Regions from separate parts of the Noviherbaspirillum phoenicis genome, predicted to be linked through region 2. Evidence: predicted binding sites of a transcription regulator. Region 2 holds the regulator's gene; each other region holds the start of a gene.
What was found. Region 2 encodes LexA, which represses DNA repair genes until DNA is damaged. Its sites were predicted from a motif close to ACTGTATNNNNATACAGT; they were not measured.
Positions count from the first base shown of each region.

Region 1: a site for LexA is predicted at 4,536-4,553, ahead of ABC383_RS28020 (DUF3072 domain-containing protein). Genes of this name have one in related genera too.
Region 3: a site for LexA is predicted at 2,303-2,320, ahead of ABC383_RS05300 (DNA topoisomerase IV subunit B). Genes of this name have one in related genera too.

Region 1 covers NZ_JBDFLX010000005.1:563,339-569,490, reverse strand. Annotated here, with positions in the region: gene ABC383_RS28040 (peroxidase family protein) at 1-385, opposite strand, end outside; gene ABC383_RS28035 (hypothetical protein) at 722-1,522, opposite strand; gene ABC383_RS28030 (hypothetical protein) at 2,173-3,000, shown strand; gene ABC383_RS28025 (porin) at 3,082-4,209, opposite strand; gene ABC383_RS28020 (DUF3072 domain-containing protein) at 4,569-4,796, shown strand; gene ABC383_RS28015 (3-hydroxybenzoate 6-monooxygenase) at 4,898-6,100, opposite strand.
Region 2 covers NZ_JBDFLX010000001.1:323,223-329,374, reverse strand. Annotated here, with positions in the region: gene priB (primosomal replication protein N) at 1-219, opposite strand, end outside; gene rpsF (30S ribosomal protein S6) at 241-609, opposite strand; gene lexA (transcriptional repressor LexA) at 867-1,523, shown strand; gene ABC383_RS01460 (RNA methyltransferase) at 1,900-2,730, opposite strand; gene ABC383_RS01455 (inositol monophosphatase family protein) at 2,884-3,678, shown strand; gene ABC383_RS01450 (DEAD/DEAH box helicase) at 3,846-5,183, shown strand; gene ABC383_RS01445 (hypothetical protein) at 5,232-5,720, opposite strand; gene ABC383_RS01440 (response regulator) at 5,834-6,152, shown strand, end outside.
Region 3 covers NZ_JBDFLX010000001.1:1,154,389-1,160,540, forward strand. Annotated here, with positions in the region: gene ABC383_RS05295 (glutamate cyclase domain-containing protein) at 1-2,165, shown strand, start outside; gene ABC383_RS05300 (DNA topoisomerase IV subunit B) at 2,471-4,459, shown strand; gene ABC383_RS05305 (lytic transglycosylase domain-containing protein) at 4,459-5,226, shown strand; gene parC (DNA topoisomerase IV subunit A) at 5,240-6,152, shown strand, end outside.

The DNA.
Region 1 (6,152 bases), on a different contig from region 2:
TCCGCAGAATGCTGTCGGTGAACCACTGCGCGAAAAAGCAGAATAGTGCTGACGATCTGCTTTTTCGCATCTTTTCCTGGCGCATATATAGCGCCAATACATCGTTTAAATCGGGCAAGGCATTCATTTCGGCCGCTGATGCAGGTGGCAGATGGCGTCCGGAATAACACCGGTTGACCAGCGACGGCCAGGCCGTGTAATCGACCACTTCGCCGACGCTGCTGGCATCATCGCCAGGCTGCGAAAGGGACGGTGTGTGACACCACAGGCTGTAGGCATGTGGCCGCGGAGAAGCGGATTGAGTGAAGTGGGAGATGGCAATCTTGTTTAACGTACCGGCCTGCCCGGTTATCTTGGCCAGGTCGCTGATCAGTTTCTGAAACATTGTATGCACCTTTCGCCGATGGCGTGATAGCCCGCTTGTTAGCGAGAAAAAATCTGTCGCTGCCTTAACCGCAGCGCACTGACAAAAGCCTGGTGGAGGGATATCAGATCGCTCAGTCCTGCCTCTGCAATGCATTCAGAAATAGGTTTAGAAAGCCGGCAGCATGAGTCCTTGATCGTCCTGGCAAACCGCTACAGTGCTGTTATTCAGGCATATACGAACGTTGCAACCACCTTTCGCCGGTACGCAATATGATGAACACCCTGAAGACGCAGACCGATATAAGCTCGGTCCATGTCAAAGAGCCATTCACACTTTCCATTGATCCAACCGGCATCATCCCTTTCGGATTGTCGGTGGTACTTCAATGCTCCCGCACGGATGCGCATTTCTGGCCAGAGCCAACGAACCGCCAAAAGACTTTTCAGGCGCATTAACGTTTTCGCGGTACAGTCTCCTGTATTCATCTGGAATTGAAATACCAGACAGATAATTGTCCAGCCAGCCAGCGTATTGCTTTAAACCTGTTATCGATGAATATGACAAAAAAGCATCCGCTATGGAGGGCGGCGTCAGTGTTCTGAGCGCGGCCGCCAAAACTTGATCCTGATCGGCTTTTTCAGGCAAAACACCAGGGGATGTCGAAGTGATCGTTTTCGTTTGATTCTCTTTACCTGTCTCGCTCGTGGTCGTCTGTTCCCTGGTTGTATTCTGGAGTCCGAGTTGAAGTATGCTTTTTATCCTGTCGGCATAATTGACGTCATCATACATCGTCGCTGAAAGCGCATCCCGGCGTGCCTCTTCAGTTGTAATAGCTATATTGGGTGCTAATTTTGACTGTATCGTTGCGAACGATAAGGGAGGGAATGCTTTTACTGACACCATGCCAACATCCGCCGCATTTTCCAATACAACGTCTGCGTCACCGAATGGAGATTTTTGAGGATTCGCGCAACCGAGCAGTCCACAAAGAAAAAATGTACCACTTGCCAAGAAAAGTGAAAAATGTGATTTCATATCGTCCTCCAGCGCACTGCAGCTATCGCGAAGCGATAAATAATAAATCATTGCCTCCAAAAAATTGCAATTCTGAAATAATGAAAAGTGGTTTTCATGAATGTCGAAAACTTTCTTCAATTATCTCAGCCAATAATCATGAGGCGGATATTTTGTGGGTAATAGACAGAGCATATAGCGACCTGCGGTTGACAATGACTGCGATTTTAATTACGAAGTTTTTTGATCGTGACATGCAAAAAATGGCCTATTTTGACAATTGTCAAACCTGATGAACATGCGTTCACCAATAAAACTTAGCTATTGGATTAGACCGAATAGTTGCTCCAAATACGTTAAACAGCCATTTTTTCACTCTGCCATTCCCTTGTTTCGCATGAATGGTGATATTTTTTTGACATGTATCTCAGGTCGGTAACGCTGCCTGTCTATCCGTTTATCTATCTCTTTAGCTTTCCTGACCCCGATAAAACCCATTTATCCACCCAGTCAATTTCATGCAATACAGTCGCGCTAACAAACTCGCCCGGTTTTGCGGCCGCTAGTATGCCGCCCGCGCTTATTAACCATATGTAGATGACCGTGTTTAACGATCAATTTCATCTACAGGTATTTTTCAGGGGTTTCTGCTGGACATAACATCAACGCCTTGATTAAACTTTCACATTTCTTTTTGGAAATATTTATTCCATGAAGGATCTGTTTATTAGAGGAACGGCATGCAGCCAGGCATATCAGTCAGCGAAAGAATCCGGATCCAGAACGCATTGATGTCGGAACTCGTTACCGCATGTCTTGGCGATAAGGCAAAAGCCATCCGGCTACTGGAATACGAGCGCCGCCGCGATCCGACACTGAAGACGCTGGATGCCCTCGACGCGGCGATCACCCGCCTATGCCGGGACCGCGGCGGCGCCATGCGTGCTACAGCCTTCCCTGCGCGTGGCAGCGCTGCGCCCGACTCGGCAGATTTCAGCACCGGCCACATGCAAGCGCGCAGGCAGGGGCCGCCGGACGTCAATGGCAGGATGGCGCTGGCTATCCTGCTGGCCTGCGCTGTTGTCTTGGGGTTTATGAACATCGCGTCGAAATCGATGCGCACGCAGGTCGCGCCTATGTTTCAGCCAGAGCTTCCGGTCGCGCCTGTCATCCAGCCGCCCCCGATGCCGGCGCAAGCGCCTACCAGTGCCATGCCTGCGCCCCAGGTCGATATGCCCAATGCGGGCCAGTCGTCCCAGGTCTTCAAATGCACTGTCAATGGAAAGACCGTGTATGCCGACTCGCCCTGCGGCGCGCCGACCCAGACCAGGCGACTGGCCCTGTCCGACGCTTCGTCAGGCTTTGCGAGCCCGCCGAAGGAGAATTTGGAGGATTTAACGGCACGGCGCATCGCGGCCGAGCAGGCATACCAGCGCAGCATGCAGACCCTGCAGGCGCCGGTCGCGGTCGATATGCGAAAGATGGAGTGCGAGGATCTTGCCAGGCGTATCCACTGGCTGGATGCCGCTGCCCGCGCGCCGCAGTCAGGCCAGGCGCAGGACTGGATAAAGGCCGACAAATCGCGCGTGCAATCGCGGCAGTTCGACCTGCGCTGCTAGTCGGGTTCGGGACTGCGCCGCGCGGCGATGGGCCGGGCCTGTCATCCGGTAGATGCGCAGGCCCTTGGCGAAGTTTTTAGCTTAGAACGTGTGCCTCACGCCCACCTGGAACGCCGTCGTGCTCTTGTCCGCCGCGCCGAGCAGCACCTTGTCATTGGCCACGCCGAACGGCGAGCCAAAGGTATAGCCGCTGCCGGCCTTCACGCCTGCCACCAGCGCATACAGCGTGGTGCGCTTGGAGAGGGAATAGTCGTCGCTCAGGATCAGGGTCCTGGAGTTGTCGTTGCTGCCCTCCTTGTTCTTTGAATAGTAGAACGCCAAGGTGGCGGCATTGTTTGGCGCGGTGCGGTAGTTCAGGCCCAGGCCGGTGACCTGGTAACGGGCCAGGCGGGCGTCGTTGGCCGGGTTGGTATTCTCGTTGTCCAGGTAGTTGGCGGTCAGGGTGGCGTCGCCCAGGGTGTAGCCGGCGCCGACGCTGTATTTCCTGGTCTGGACGCCGCTGCCGCCGGCGGTGGCGGTTCTGCGACCATTGTCGGCCTGGTAGGCGGCGGACAGGGTCAGCGGGCCGGTGTAGGTGGCGCCGAGCGCAATGGTGCGGTTCTCCGTACTGGAGCCGGCGACTTCGCCGAAACTGTAGGAGCCGTTCAGGTTCAGGTCGCCGACCTTGGTGCCGACCGAAATCGCATTGGCCACGAACACGTCGATCACAGAGGTTGAGTTGGCCGGCGCGGCGGCGGCGCCGGTGTTGAGCGGGACTTGCGTCAGCGCCCACGACAGCAAGCCGGAAAAGGTTTCCTTCAGGCCGCGCGGGTCGGTGGAAGCGTAGGCCAGCACCGCGGGGGAATACTGCTTGCCCAACGCGACGGTGCCCAGGTTGCTGGAAAACCCGACGTTGGCCTGACGGCCGAAGAGGCCGCCCCATTGGCTGCCGGCGCCGGAGTTGGAAAGAAAATGGCCTTCGAGGTTGAAGTTGGCCTTTAGTCCGCCGCCGAGGTCCTCGCTGCCCTTGAAGCCGAAGATGCTGGGGCTGATGCCGCCCGAGCTCAGGCCGGTCACGCTGCCGGTGTTGCCGGATGCGGCACGCTGGTTGTTCACCGATACGATGCCGGCGTCGACGATGCCATACACATTGACGGCGGTCTGCGCATGGGCTGCGCCGGCGCCGAGCACGAACATCGCGCATAACGATTTTTTGAGCTTAGGGTGCATTGTTGTCTCCTCTGGATGGATAAGGTCAGGCATCCGTAATCGGATGCGCCGCTCCTATCGCAAAAGCCGTGCCCGAGATTCCTTGCGGCATCAAGCACAGCGGAGCAAGGGCGCGCCGGCTCTTCCTGCTGTCTGAGAAACGGTAGGCCAGGCGGGACCGGGAGACCTTGCGCAAGGCACTAACACCGGCGAAGCACGCTGTGGCGCAACACAATCTGTATAAATTTGCATCACTTTTGAAGACAACTGTTCAGATGCCAGACTAATCATAAAAACGCATATTTCCGGAAAAACCCTGGAACTTTCACCGCCCCCACCCCTCGAATACTGTACATATAAACAGTAATCCGGAGAATCACATGGACAAGCACACCCAAGACCAAGCCGACCACAGCAATATGGTGAAAGACCCGAAGGACTGGACCACCGGCGACGAGCCCATGACTGGGGCGCAGAAGTCCTATCTGAAAACCCTGTCGGAAGAAGCCGGCGTGGAGATGGACGAGACGCTCAGCAAGGCCGATGCATCCAAGCGCATCGATGAACTGCAGCACAAGACCGGCCGCGGTCTGGAAGAAACGAAGTAAGCGCGGCGGCCAGGCTGGCGCGGGACGCCGTCCCGTGCCAGCCTGGCGGAAACAGCCTGCCGGGCAACCGCGCAGGTTCTCCTGGCCGGCCCGCCCTGCCCTTACCTGTCCGCCAGGCAGTTCCCCACATTCCAGCCGTACAGCCATTCCATCGCGTCGTAGAAGCGTTCCGGCGTGCGGCCCTTCCACAGGTCGTTGCGCACCAGGCGCTCCACGCCCTTGGCGTGGAAGATGCGGCCCATCTCCCTTGCCGACAGCACCACCCGCGCAGTGCGCGCTACCCGTGAGCGCTGATACAGGTCGAATGCCTTGCCGATGTCGTTGTCCTGCACCCGCAGCGCTTCGCCCAGCGTGACCGCGTCTTCCAGCGCCATGCAGGCGCCCTGGGCCAGGTATTGCAGCGTGGCATGGGCGGCGTCGCCCAAGAGCGTAACGCGGCCGAAATTCCATTGGGCGATCGGCTCGCGGTCTGCGGTGGCCCAGCGTTTCCAGTCCCTGGGAAGGTCGATCAGCTGGCGCGCCTTCGGGCAGATGCCCTCGAAATAGCTCTGCACCTCCTCGCGGCTGCCTTCGCGCACGCTCCACTCCTCCTTCTCCCGGCTGTGGAAGGTCACCACGACGTTGTACTGCTCGCCGCCGCGCAGCGGATAGTGCACCAGGTGGCAGTTGGGTCCGACCCAGATGCTGGCGGCGTTCCAGCGCAGGTCGGCCGGGAAGTTTTCGCGGTCAACCACGGCGCGGTAGACCACGTGGCCCGACACCCGCGCCTCGTCGCCGACATACTGCCGCCGCACCGCCGACTTCACGCCATCGGCGCCGATCAGCGCCAGGCCGCGGTGCCGGTTGCCGGCGCCGTCGTAGACGGTGACGCCGGTTTCGTCCTGCTCGACCCGCTGCACCGCAGTGGACGTCTGCAGTTCCACCAGGCCCGATTCCCTTACGCCTTCCAGCAGCGACATGTGGACATCGGCACGGTGGATCACCGCATACGGGTTGCCGAAGCGCTGGCGGAATGCCTCGCCGGTGGGAATGCGGCCGACCAGGCTTTCATCGAGCGCATCATGCATCACCATTTCGTCGGTATAAACCGCCCGGCCGCGCGCCTTCTCGCCGATGCCCAGCGCGTCGAACGCGGAAAACGCGTTCGGCCCGAGCTGGATGCCGGCGCCGATCTCGCCCAGCTGCGCCGCCTGTTCCAACACCTTGACCACAAAGCCCTGGCGCACCAGCGCCAGCGCGGCCGCCAGGCCGCCGATGCCGCCGCCGGCGATTAGTACGGGAAGAGATCCGGATCGTTGCTGCATGTTGTCTCCAATCGCCGCGGGAAGCGGCTTTGCGTTGCTGGCTGAATGGAGA
Region 2 (6,152 bases):
GGAAAACCGGTAGGTTCCGCCCAAGTCGGCATTGTGGAATCTTCCTGAAATCTCGCCGGCGGCAACCGCGGCGATTTCAAATTCCACCCGTCTGTCTATTCTTGCCTCGGTCTGCTGCGAGACATGCAGCAAACGGGCGGAAACGATCGGGATGCCTGCCGGGGTGTAGCGCAGAACCTCGCGCTCGGCAATTGTTGCAACAAACTGAAACTGGTTCACGCTCCGGGAATATCCCTCGCCTTAGGCGGCGCTGGCTTCAGCGCGGTGGCTCTTGGCGGCGTCTTCCTTCTGCACTGCCTTCATCATCGGCGACGGGCTGGTTTCAGCGCGCTTCATCTTGACGGTCAGGTGGCGCAGGACGGCGTCGTTGAACTTGAAGCCGGTTTCGATTTCGGCCAGGGTCTCGCTGTCGCATTCGATGTTCAGGCAAACATAGTGTGCCTTGGCAAGCTTCTGGATCATGTAAGCCATCTGGCGACGGCCCCAGTCTTCAACGCGGTGAACGACGCCGCCGCGGGTGGTAACGATGCCCTTGTAGCGCTCGATCATCGCCGGAACCTGCTCGCTCTGGTCCGGGTGAACGATAAATACGATTTCATAATGACGCATGAAAACTCCTTTTGGACTGATTGAAGAATCGCCCACCCCGGCGTCAAGACGAGTGTGGGAAGAGGAAAACCCGCGATCATACTAGAAAGCCGGAATCGACTCAAGCCAATTCACTGCTTCGGCAATATTTTCCTTTAAAAGCGCTTAATTAACAGGGTACACGCTTGCTTTTACACAGCCACTGTATAAAAATACAGGCTGTCATTCCACACAGCTTTACATTTCGGCACCCCGCTTCTTACATTCCAGGTGTTTCCATGATCAAACTTACCGCCCGCCAGGAACAGATCCTCAAGCTGATCCAGGATGCCATCGAAAACACCGGCTTTCCGCCTACGCGCGCTGAAATTGCCCAGATACTGGGCTTTCGTTCCGCCAATGCCGCCGAAGAACATCTGCAGGCCCTTGCCCGCAAGGGCGCGATTGAAATATCGCCGGGCACGTCGCGCGGCATCCGCCTGGTGGACGCCTCCCACGACAGAACCGGCTTGCGCGGCATGGTTCCGGCGCCGCACCCGGCAGTCATGCACCTGAGCCTGCCCCTGGTCGGCCGGGTGGCTGCCGGCTCCCCCATCCTGGCGCAGGAGCATATCGATGCTACCTACAGCGTTGACCCGTCGCTGTTTCGCAGCAAGCCCGACTACCTGCTGAAGGTGCGAGGCATGTCGATGCGCGACGCCGGCATCATGGATGGCGATCTGCTGGCGGTGAAGAAGGCTGACAGCGCCAAGAATGGCGAGATCGTCGTTGCCCGGCTGGGCGATGATGTCACTGTGAAGCGCTACAAGAAGTCTGGCTCGGTGATCGAGCTTCTTCCGGAAAATCCGGACTTTGAAACCATCCGTGTACATCCGGGGCGCGAAGAATTCGCACTGGAAGGCCTGGCGGTGGGTTTGCTGCGGGCCTGGAGTTAAGGCAAGGATCACGGGGCGGGTACCAGCTTTCGGTTTTGCGATGGCCGGCCCGGCCCCGGCATCCCCGCTTGTCTCATCCTCGCTTGTCTCATCCTCGCTTGTCTCATCCTCGCTTGCTGCAGTTTCGGCGCTTCGTTACTGATTGCCAGATCATTATCGTTGCATCAGCAGACCAGCAATCAACCATGCTTACCGGCACCCGATCCAGCGCGTGCCACATGGTTGACGCGCGTTATAGCTGGCATGCCGGCTCAGGTAACCGATTTAGCCTGCAGTACAAGGTTGCATAGGGTATGCGCCGCCCCCATGGGCGTTTTGTGCTGATGCGCTATGCGATCGGGTCAATGGCCCGGCAGCATACCCGGCTCGCCGCCTATTACTCCTCCTGGCCTCCATGCCGCCCGCCGCTTTCCTTCGACGGCGCTTCACCTTGCTGCCCAACATCCGCCACACCCCGACCCTGCCCTCTCTTTCCTGGCTCGGCCTGGAGAATCAGGCGGGCAACGCCACGCAGGATATTGACCTCCTCGGTTTCAAGACCGCCGCGCGCGAACATGCGCTTGATGCGCGGCATCAGCTTTTTAGGACTGGCCGGGTTCAGAAAACCCAGATGAATCAGGGCCTCCTCCAGATGGCCATACATGCCGTCGGTCTGCACCCTGTCGGCCGATTCGCCGCGGAATCCGACGCCTGCCTCCGGCAACGCGTCGCCCACCGAGGCCAACCTGCATTCATAGGCCAGCACCTGCACGGCCTGCGCCAGATTGAGCGACGAATAGTCGGGATTGGCCGGGATATTGATCAGCACATTGCAGCGCTGCACTACCTCGTTAGGCAGCCCGAAACGCTCATTACCGAACAGGACCGCCGCATGCCGGCTTTCATCCCCCGCCAGATGCGCCGCCATGCCGCGCGGCGTGAGTACCGGCGGCGAGTATTCCCTCAGGCGGGCGCTGACCGCGGCCGCAAAATTGCATCCAGCCAGCGCCTCATCGACCGTCTCGACAACCCGTGCACCACTCAGAATATCCTGGGCGCCGCTGGCGAATGCGACCGCCTCTTCCTCCTGCAGCGCATCGTCGCGCCGTGGACGTACCAGCACGAGTTCGGAGAAGCCCATGGTTTTCATGGCGCGGGCAGCAGCGCCGATATTGCCGGGACGACTGGTTTCGACCAGCACAAAGCGAACGCGGTGGAAAAGAGACATACTGATTTTCAAGGCTTCATTTAAAATAGCGGGAATTTCGCGGACGGGCTGGCAAGCAGTACGAACCAAGCCAACCGGACCGCATCGCTCATTAATATTCTTTCCATGCGGTCCATTGCCTCGCGAGGCATGCGCCATTTTAACGGAACCACTATGCATCCCATGATCAATACGGCGGTCAAAGCCGCCCGCCGCGCGTCCGCCATCATCAACCGCGCCTCCTTCGACCTCGACCGACTGCAGGTCACGGAGAAAAACCACAACGACTTCGTGACGGAAGTCGACCAGGCCGCCGAACAGGCAATCATCGAGGTGCTGCGTAGTGCCTACCCGGATCACGCGATCCTGGCGGAAGAATCTGGCGCATCGGCCAACCTGCATGACGAGAATGAAAACGTGTGGATCATCGATCCGCTCGACGGCACCACCAACTTCATCCATGGCTTTCCCCAGTACTGCGTATCCATCGCGCTGCAGCAGCGCGGCCAGATCACGCAGGCAGTGGTCTATGACCCGAGCCGCAACGACCTGTTCACCGCATCCAAGGGCGCTGGCGCCTACCTGAATGAAAAGCGTATCCGCGTCACCCGCCGCGACAGGCTGGCAGACGCCCTGGTCGGCACCGGCTTCCCGTTCTCCAACCTGGACGCGCTGGATGAATACCTGAAGATGTTCAAGATCATGACCGAGAAAACCGCCGGACTGCGCCGTCCTGGCGCGGCGGCGCTGGACCTGGCCTATGTCGCCTGCGGCCGCCTCGACGGCTTCTTCGAAAAGAACCTGAAGCCCTGGGACGCCGCCGCCGGCTCGCTGCTCATCACCGAAGCGGGCGGCATCGTCGGCACCTTCGCCGGCGAATCCGACTATCTGTACAAGGGCGACATCATCGCCGGCAATCCGAAGATCTTCGCCCAGATGGTCGCGCACCTGTCGCCATTCTCCCGCTGATCCAGCACGCCAACGCACTGCTTCGGCGCGCCACTCTGGCGCGCCTGTTATACTGCGCCCCGCGGCACACTGCCAGTATGCTGCCGCTGTCGACTCCGACCCCTACTTCCCGATCCGTCTGCCGGCTACTGGCGCTCATGGCGGGCCGATCCATCCAATAGAGCTTTATGTCATTTAAAGAACTCGGCTTGTCCGAAGCAATTGTTCGCGCCGTTACAGAACAGGGTTACAACACCCCCACCCCCATCCAGAAGCAAGCGATTCCCGCCGTCCTCGCCGGCGGCGATCTGCTGGCCGGCGCGCAGACCGGCACCGGCAAGACCGCCGGCTTCACGCTGCCCATCCTGCACCGGCTTTCCGGCGCGGGTACCCAGCCTGCCTCGGCCGCACGGCCGATTCGCGCGCTGATCCTAACCCCTACCCGCGAACTCGCTGCGCAGGTGGAAGAAAGCGTGCGCATCTACGGCAAATACCTGAAGCTGACGTCGGCCGTGATCTTCGGCGGCGTCGGCATCCATCCGCAGATCAAGACGCTGAAACAGGGCGTCGACATCCTGGTCGCCACCCCCGGCCGCCTGCTCGACCATATGCAGCAAGGCACGATCGACCTGAAGAAAATTGAAATCCTGGTGCTCGACGAAGCCGACCGCATGCTGGACATGGGCTTCATCCGCGACATCCGCAAGGTGCTGGCCGCATTGCCGCCCAAGCGCCAGAACCTGCTGTTTTCCGCCACCTTCTCCGACGAGATCAAGGCGCTGGCCGACGGCCTGCTGGATTCGCCGGCGATGATCGAGGTGGCACGCCGCAATTCGACCGTGGAGGTCATTGCGCAGAAAATTCACCCGGTGGACCGCGACCGCAAGCATCCGCTGCTGGCCCATCTGATCAAGGCCCATGACTGGCGTCAGGTGCTGGTGTTTACCCGTACCAAGCATGGCGCGAACCGCCTGGTGGAGCAGTTGGGCAAGGATGGCATCACCGGCATGGCCATTCATGGCAACAAGAGCCAGTCGGCGCGCACGCGGGCGCTGGCCGAGTTCAAGGACGGCAGCCTGCAGGTGCTGGTAGCGACCGATATCGCGGCGCGCGGCATCGATATCGACCAGTTGCCGCATGTGGTCAATTACGATCTGCCGAACGTGCCCGAAGACTATGTGCACCGCATTGGCCGCACTGGCCGCGCGGGCGCCACGGGCGAAGCGGTTTCACTGGTATGCGTGGATGAGCACATCATGCTGCGCGACATCGAGCGCCTGATCAAGCGTGAGCTGCCGAGGGAAGTGATTGCCGGTTTCGAGCCGGATCCGACTGCACGGCCGCAGCCTATCCAGCTGCGCAGTGGTAACGGCGGCGGCAGAAACAATGCGCCGCGCGCCAATGCACAGCCGCGTGGACGGACAGCGGCGGCGCCGTCGGGCAGGACAGCCGGCAGCGGCACGGGTAATCGCGGCGCCGGGTCGGAAAACCGGCGTGGCGACAACCGCTCCCGCAAATTTGGCTAGTCCTTCAAGCCTCAAAACAGCGCCGCGACAGCGGCGCTGTTGCATTGCCTACTCCGCGTTGCGCGAGCTACGGCGCTTCCTGGCCGGCAGCGGCGCGATCGGGCTATAAACGACATTCTTCAGCGTCCTGCCTTCGCGTGGCTGCGGAATCGGCAAACCCAGCATGGTCCTGACCTTGTTGATCGACATGCCGGTGACATCATGAATCCGCACCAGGAGGCCTGCCGAAACGCCGATCTTGTTGTTGCGCAGCTTGCTGATCACCGGCGGCGGCACCATCAGCTTGCGCGACAGCGCAGCGTCACTCGTCACTTTCAGGTTGGCCATCAGCGCATCCAGCATCGGTCCATGGTTGCAGCTGGCAGATGAACCAGCTACCGATTCCAAGTCATTCATCGTTTCTTCCTTATCCATTTTTTCAGGTGTCATTGCGCACAACGTTGCTGCTGCGTCCGGCATACGCGAACGCGACGTAAAAGATGAGAACCATGATTGACGGAAAACTGTTGTTTTCGACAAATAGCCTTGCGACTTCATAAATATGTCCTCATGGAAACGACATCATAGGCCAAAATTTCGATAAATACAATAATTTGACATATTTGGTATTTTTTATGAGAATTAACAAAATCATGAAAGCGGAGTCAAAAATGACTGAAGGTGTATGCACTACCCAGCAGGCAGCAACGTTGCTCGGCATGTCGGTTACTTCTGTGCAGCATCTGGTGGAGTCGGGTGAAATCGAAGCATGGAAGACGCGCGGCGGCCATCGCCGCATCCCACTCTCCGCCGTACATGCCTACAAGGCGACCATCGGCAAGACGCCGCCCCCGAACGATGAGCGTTTCACCGTGCTGATCGTTGAGGACAATCCGGTCCAGCGCGGCATTTATGAAGCACAGCTCACCTCATGGAAGATGCCGATCGAGGTGAGGATGTGCGAAAACGGTTACAAGGCCCTGATCGATA
Region 3 (6,152 bases), 830 kb from region 2:
CACGTAGCATTCCATCCGCCTTCACTGACCGGCGTGAGCTGGCGTCACCGGCTCCGAGACGCCAATTTCATTCAAGCTCATTAATCTATTCCGATACGCCAAAGGTTGATCTTGGCGAGGAAATACGAACCGCGATCCTGGAAAGGGGCGAAACATACCCACCGCCGGAAGCAAGCGACCACGAGCTTCCCAAAAAATACAAAAAGTCCGCCCAGACTTTGATCGAAGGGGTGGGAGAGCAACTTCTATCACGCCCTTTCCCTGTCGGGAAAGCGCACTTGAAGAAAGAGTGCGAAGCGTTACTGAAGAAGAATTTCTTGCCGATCTTTCACAGGATAGCGAATGCGGAAAAGGTGATGATATTTTGTGGCCGTAACACGGCCGAAGGAAAACTGACGGTTGAAGGTCCTGTCAGCGCAGCGATCGCGGCCTATACCCTTTACAAATGCCATAAGGTCGCGATCATCGTGAGCGACGAACCGAACAAGCGATTGATACAACTGCTGCTGACCGCACTCGACGAGAAATGCGGGAAATTTATGACCTACCTTCCCATCAATCAGGTCAACGGCACCCTGCTTTCCACCTTGTTCAGGCAGGTCACCAGCCGCAAGCCAGACGTGACCTTGTACATCGATATACCCGGACGCAATAGGGATGGTGATTATCTTGACGAGATGGGACGTCCGATTGCGCTATCGAATGTCGCATTTGATCAGGCTCTGAATCTCCAGAATGCGCAGAAAATGGAAGCCATCGCGCTCTGCAGCGGGATCAATAGCGCTGGCTATCCGGCGAATGAATCAGTGGCGAATTTCAGTCAGAAGGATGATGACCTTCGTACCACCGTGTCGGCGAGCCACTCACTGGTTCTGCCGGATGTCATTGCCGGAACGCTGTCGCTGATGGAACTGGTCAGCACGGCGTGCACAGATCTTGAAGCCTGTAGCACCGCGCAGGTGCAGCGGTTGCTCTCCATCGCTGCCGAAAAGATTGAAGACATGAAACTGCAAGCGCCTGTATTGCGCAAGATGAGCAAGCCACGCCCTCCCTGGCAGGCAGCCGCGCCTGCCAGGATCGCTGAGGACCATCCCACACTTCAGATCCTCAAATCGATCCATGATGTGATCGATGCCAGCCATGTGATGTGGCCGGCCTCGCTCGAGAAAATCAAGTTTTACGGCCCTGAAATCCGCCATGTAACCCTGTTTGATTCGAGCGATGGCGTTCTGATCGCAACGGAAGATTTTCTGGACTATATGAGGGCCCGTTCGAATTTTCATGTCAAGGTTCAGGCCGTGGCTGATCACGAGAAGCGCCCTTACGGCAGATTTTTACCCGACGAATTATTCAGCGTCGTCGTCAACGGGCTTGCCTTCTGTGCGTCTCTCCAGGGAGACGCAATCGTCATGGTGTGCAACACCGCCTGCACCGTAGGGCTGGATCGCGTCAAGGCTGTCGTTGAAAAATGGCTCGTCGAAATGGATTTGCATTACAAGGTTGAGATCATCGATCTGATAGCAACCGTGGCAGGTGCAATCCTCGATGAAGGCGGCGCCCGCCCCGTACTGCTTGCCACGCAGGCCACGGCTGAATCCCATGCCTATCCCCGGGCGATCGAGATCTTGGCCGAAAAGCAGGGAAAGGTAGCGCCTCTCGTCACGGTAATCGGGTGTGGCAACAGGGATAAAAGGCCCCAGGATGACTGGGCAACGTTTGTCAACAACGGCGCCCATGATCCCAACCATCCTGACCATGAGGCTTTTTTATTTGCGGTCAAAACCTACGCCTACCAAATTCCGCTGAACGCTAGTTCAATCTGGCTATGCTGCACTCACTTTCCTATCTTGGCAAAATTCCTCAGAAAATATTTGAACGAACGTCTGGTTGCCATTGGCATGGAGCCGGACTGCATACTGATCGTTGACCCCCTGTCCTATCAGGCGGACGCAACGATTGTTCACCTGAGTAAGAAGAAATCCACCAAGAGCAAGGATTATGCCTCCCTGCGCAATCTTGAAGTAGTGACAACTGGATCGCATAAGGAGGTCAGTGAGTCAGTAAAAAGATATTTCAAACATGAAAAGCCGCTGATATTTGAAGTTGCATTCCCCCACATATCGATCGACCAAGGAAAGGCTCCTCCTCCTTCACTGGGAACTTGAACCACAAGGCAACCCGACGCACGGGTTGCCGATTGCTTCTCCCAACCTTTTCGCCGGCCTTTCCAATCATCTAGCGTTGGTAAATTCATTTGCTTGCCTTCCTCCTTCGCACGTCATACACAACATACAACAGTTTTACTGTATAAAAGCACAGTCTTTTTGCTATAATTCCATTCTGGTACAACGCCGCAGCAAATTCGAAGTTCGCCCCAAGCCTTGTATTTCATTAGAATGCAGGCATTTTGCACCGGCAAGTCCAGTTCGCCGGACCCGGCGCTTCCCTGTCTTTCACTGCTTCCCACCGAATGGCAACCAAAAAGAACCAAATTTCCGACTACAGCGAATCATCGATCCGCGTCCTCAAAGGCCTGGAGCCGGTCAAGCAACGGCCCGGCATGTACACCCGCACCGAGAACCCGCTGCACATCATCCAGGAAGTCATCGACAACGCCTCCGACGAAGCGCTCGGCGGGCATTGCCGCAACATCGTGGTGACATTGCGTGCCGATGGCGGCATCAGCGTCGATGACGACGGTCGCGGCATTCCGGTCGGCCTGCATCCCGAGGAAAAGGTGCCAACGGTCGAGATCGTGTTCACCCGGCTGCATGCCGGCGGCAAGTTCGACAAGGGCAGCGGCGGCGCGTATGCGTTCTCCGGCGGTCTGCATGGCGTTGGCGTATCGGTCACGAATGCGCTGTCGTCGCGCCTGGAAATCACGGTCTGGCGCGAGGGCAAGGTCCATCAGCTCGCCTTTGCCGACGGCGACCTGGTCGAGCCACTGACCTCCCGTTCACCGACCCGCGAAGACAAGAAATCCGGCACCCGCGTCACCGCCTGGCCCAATCCCCAGTATTTCGACTCTTCCGCGATTCCGCAGGCCGAGCTGCAGCGCCTGCTGCGCTCCAAGGCGGTGCTGCTGCCTGGCGTGAAAGTCACGCTGGTTCACGAGCGCACCGGCGAGAACCAGACCTGGCAATACGACCAAGGCCTGCGCGGCTACCTGACCGAATCGCTGGCACAGGGCTCGAATGCGGAACTGGTGATCCCGCTGTTCGAGGGCGAGCAATACGCCGGCCGCGATGCCGAGGGCTTTGCCGAAGGCGAAGGCGCGGCCTGGGTGGTGGCCTGGACCGAGGACGGCAACGTGATGCGCGAGTCCTATGTGAACCTGATCCCGACGCCGGCCGGCGGCACCCATGAGTCTGGCCTGCGCGAAGGCCTGTTCGGCGCCGTGAAGAACTTCGTCGAGATGCATGCGCTGCTGCCCAAGGGCGTGAAGCTGCTGCCGGAAGACGTGTTCGCCCGCACCTCCTTCGTGCTGTCAGCCAAGGTGCTGGACCCGCAGTTCCAGGGCCAGATCAAGGAGCGCCTGAATTCGCGCGACGCGGTGCGCCTGGTGGCGGGCTTTTGCCGGCCGCCGCTGGAATTGTGGCTGAACCAGCATGTGGACTACGGCAGGAAGCTGGCCGAGCTGGTGATCCGCCAGGCCCAGACCCGGCTGCGCTCGGCGCAGAAAGTGGAAAAGAAGAAGTCCTCCGGCGTGGCGGTGTTGCCGGGCAAGCTGACCGATTGCGAGTCGAGCGACGTCTCCCGCAACGAGCTGTTCCTGGTCGAGGGCGACTCGGCCGGCGGCTCGGCCAAGATGGGCCGCGACAAGGAATTCCAGGCCATCCTGCCGCTGCGCGGCAAGGTGCTCAACGCCTGGGAGACCGAGCGCGACAGGCTGTTCGCCAACAACGAGATCCATGACATCGCCGTGGCGATCGGCGTCGACCCGCACGGCAAGCATGACAACCCCGACCTGTCCGGGCTGCGCTATGGCCGCATCTGCATCCTGTCAGACGCCGACGTCGACGGCGCCCACATCCAAGTGCTGCTGCTGACGCTGTTCTTCCGCCATTTCCCCAAGCTGATCGACCGCGGCCATATCTGCGTTGCGCGGCCACCGCTGTACCGGGTGGATGCGCCGGCGCGCGGCAAGAAGCCGGTGCAGAAGCTGTATGCGCTGGACGACGGCGAGCTGACGGCGATCGAGGACAAGCTGCGCAAGGACGGCATCAAGGAGGGCGGCTGGGCGATTTCACGCTTCAAGGGCCTGGGCGAGATGAATGCCGAACAGCTGTGGGAAACCACGATGAACCCGGACACCCGGCGCCTGCTGCCGGTGTCGCTGGGCGACTTCGACCTGGAGGCTTCGGAAGCACGCTTCAACATGCTCATGGGCAAAGGCGAGGCGTCGGCCCGCCGGCTCTGGCTGGAAGAGCATGGCAACGAAGCCGAGGCCGATATCTGATGCGATGGGTCGCGCTGCTCTGCGGAATGGCGCTGGCCTGCGCGACACAGCTCGCGCGGGCCGACATCTACGGTTATATCGATGCCGACGGCAATGCCCACTTCGCTACCGACAAGCTCGATGAGCGCTACCAGCTGTTCATGCGCGGCGACGGCGCGTTCGATTCGCGCGAACTGACCGCGCCGGCGCCGCAGGCCGTGCCGGCCGATGGCTTGCAGCGCTACCTGTCGCAGCATCCCAACCTGAAGCGCTTCGAGCCGCTGCTGGCGCAGGCGGCGCATGAGTTTGCGGTGGAGCTTCCGCTATTGAAGGCGGTGATGGCGGCCGAGTCGGGCTTCAATCCCGACGCGGTGTCGCCCAGGGGCGCAATCGGCCTGATGCAGGTCATGCCCGCCACTGCCGAACGCTATGGCCTGCAGGGCGACCAGCGCAAGAGCCTCACCGAGAAGCTGTTTGACCCGAAGACCAATATCCGCCTGGCGGCGCGTTACCTGCGCGACCTGATGCGCCTGTTTCCCGACCAGCTGGCGCTGGTGCTGGCGTCCTATAACGCCGGCGAGGGCGCGGTGCAGAAGTACCGCAACAGCATTCCGCCTTACCCGGAAACCCGTAATTACGTGAAGCTGGTGACCCAGTTCTACCAGCTCTACAACCCGGTGCCCGCTGCGCCCGCCAAGGCCGACCAGCCTGCCGGCGCAGGCAACCGGGTCACCCTGACCCTGCCTGGCCGCGGCAACCTGCCGACCCGGCCGGCAAACAATCAATAAGCCTGACAACGACATGACTGAACAAGCCAATCTGTTTGAAGCCGCGCCCGCCAATGACGGCGAATCGCTGACCCTGGCCACCTTTGCCGAGCGCGCCTATCTCGACTACGCGGTATCGGTGGTCAAGGGCCGCGCCCTGCCCGATGTCTGCGACGGCCAGAAGCCGGTGCAGCGCCGCATCCTGTATGCGATGCACGAGCTGGGCCTGTCGGCCGCGGCCAAGCCGCGCAAGTCGGCCGCGGTGGTCGGCGATGTGCTGGGCAAGCTGCATCCGCACGGCGACCAGTCGGTCTACGACGCGCTGGTGCGCATGGCGCAGGACTTCTCGTTGCGCTACCCGCTGATCGACGGCCAGGGCAACTTCGGCTCGCGCGACGGCGACGGCGCGGCGGCGATGCGCTACACAGAGGCGCGCCTGACGCCGATCTCGCGCCTGCTGCTCGATGAAATCAACATGGGCACGGTGGACTTCCAGCCCAACTATGACGGCTCGACCGAGGAGCCGCGCCTGCTGCCGGCGCGTCTGCCCTTCCTGCTGCTGAACGGCGCCTCCGGCATCGCGGTCGGCATGGCAACCGAAGTGCCTTCCCACAACCTGCGCGAAGTCGCGCAGGCCGCGGTGGCGCTGATCCGCAATCCCAAGCTGACCCATGCGGAGCTGATGGCCATCATCCCGGGTCCGGACTATCCGGGCGGCGGCCAGATCATCACCTCGCCGGCGCAGATCGCCGACATCTATGCCAGCGGTCGCGGCAGCCTGAAGGTGCGGGCGCGTTGGAAGATTGAGGACCTGGCGCGCGGCCAGTGGCAGGCGGTGGTGACCGAACTGCCGCCAGGGTGCTCGACGCAGCGGGTGCTGGAGGAAATCGAGGAGATGACCAACCCCAAGGTCAAGCTGGGCAAGAAGGCGCTGCTGCCGGAACAGC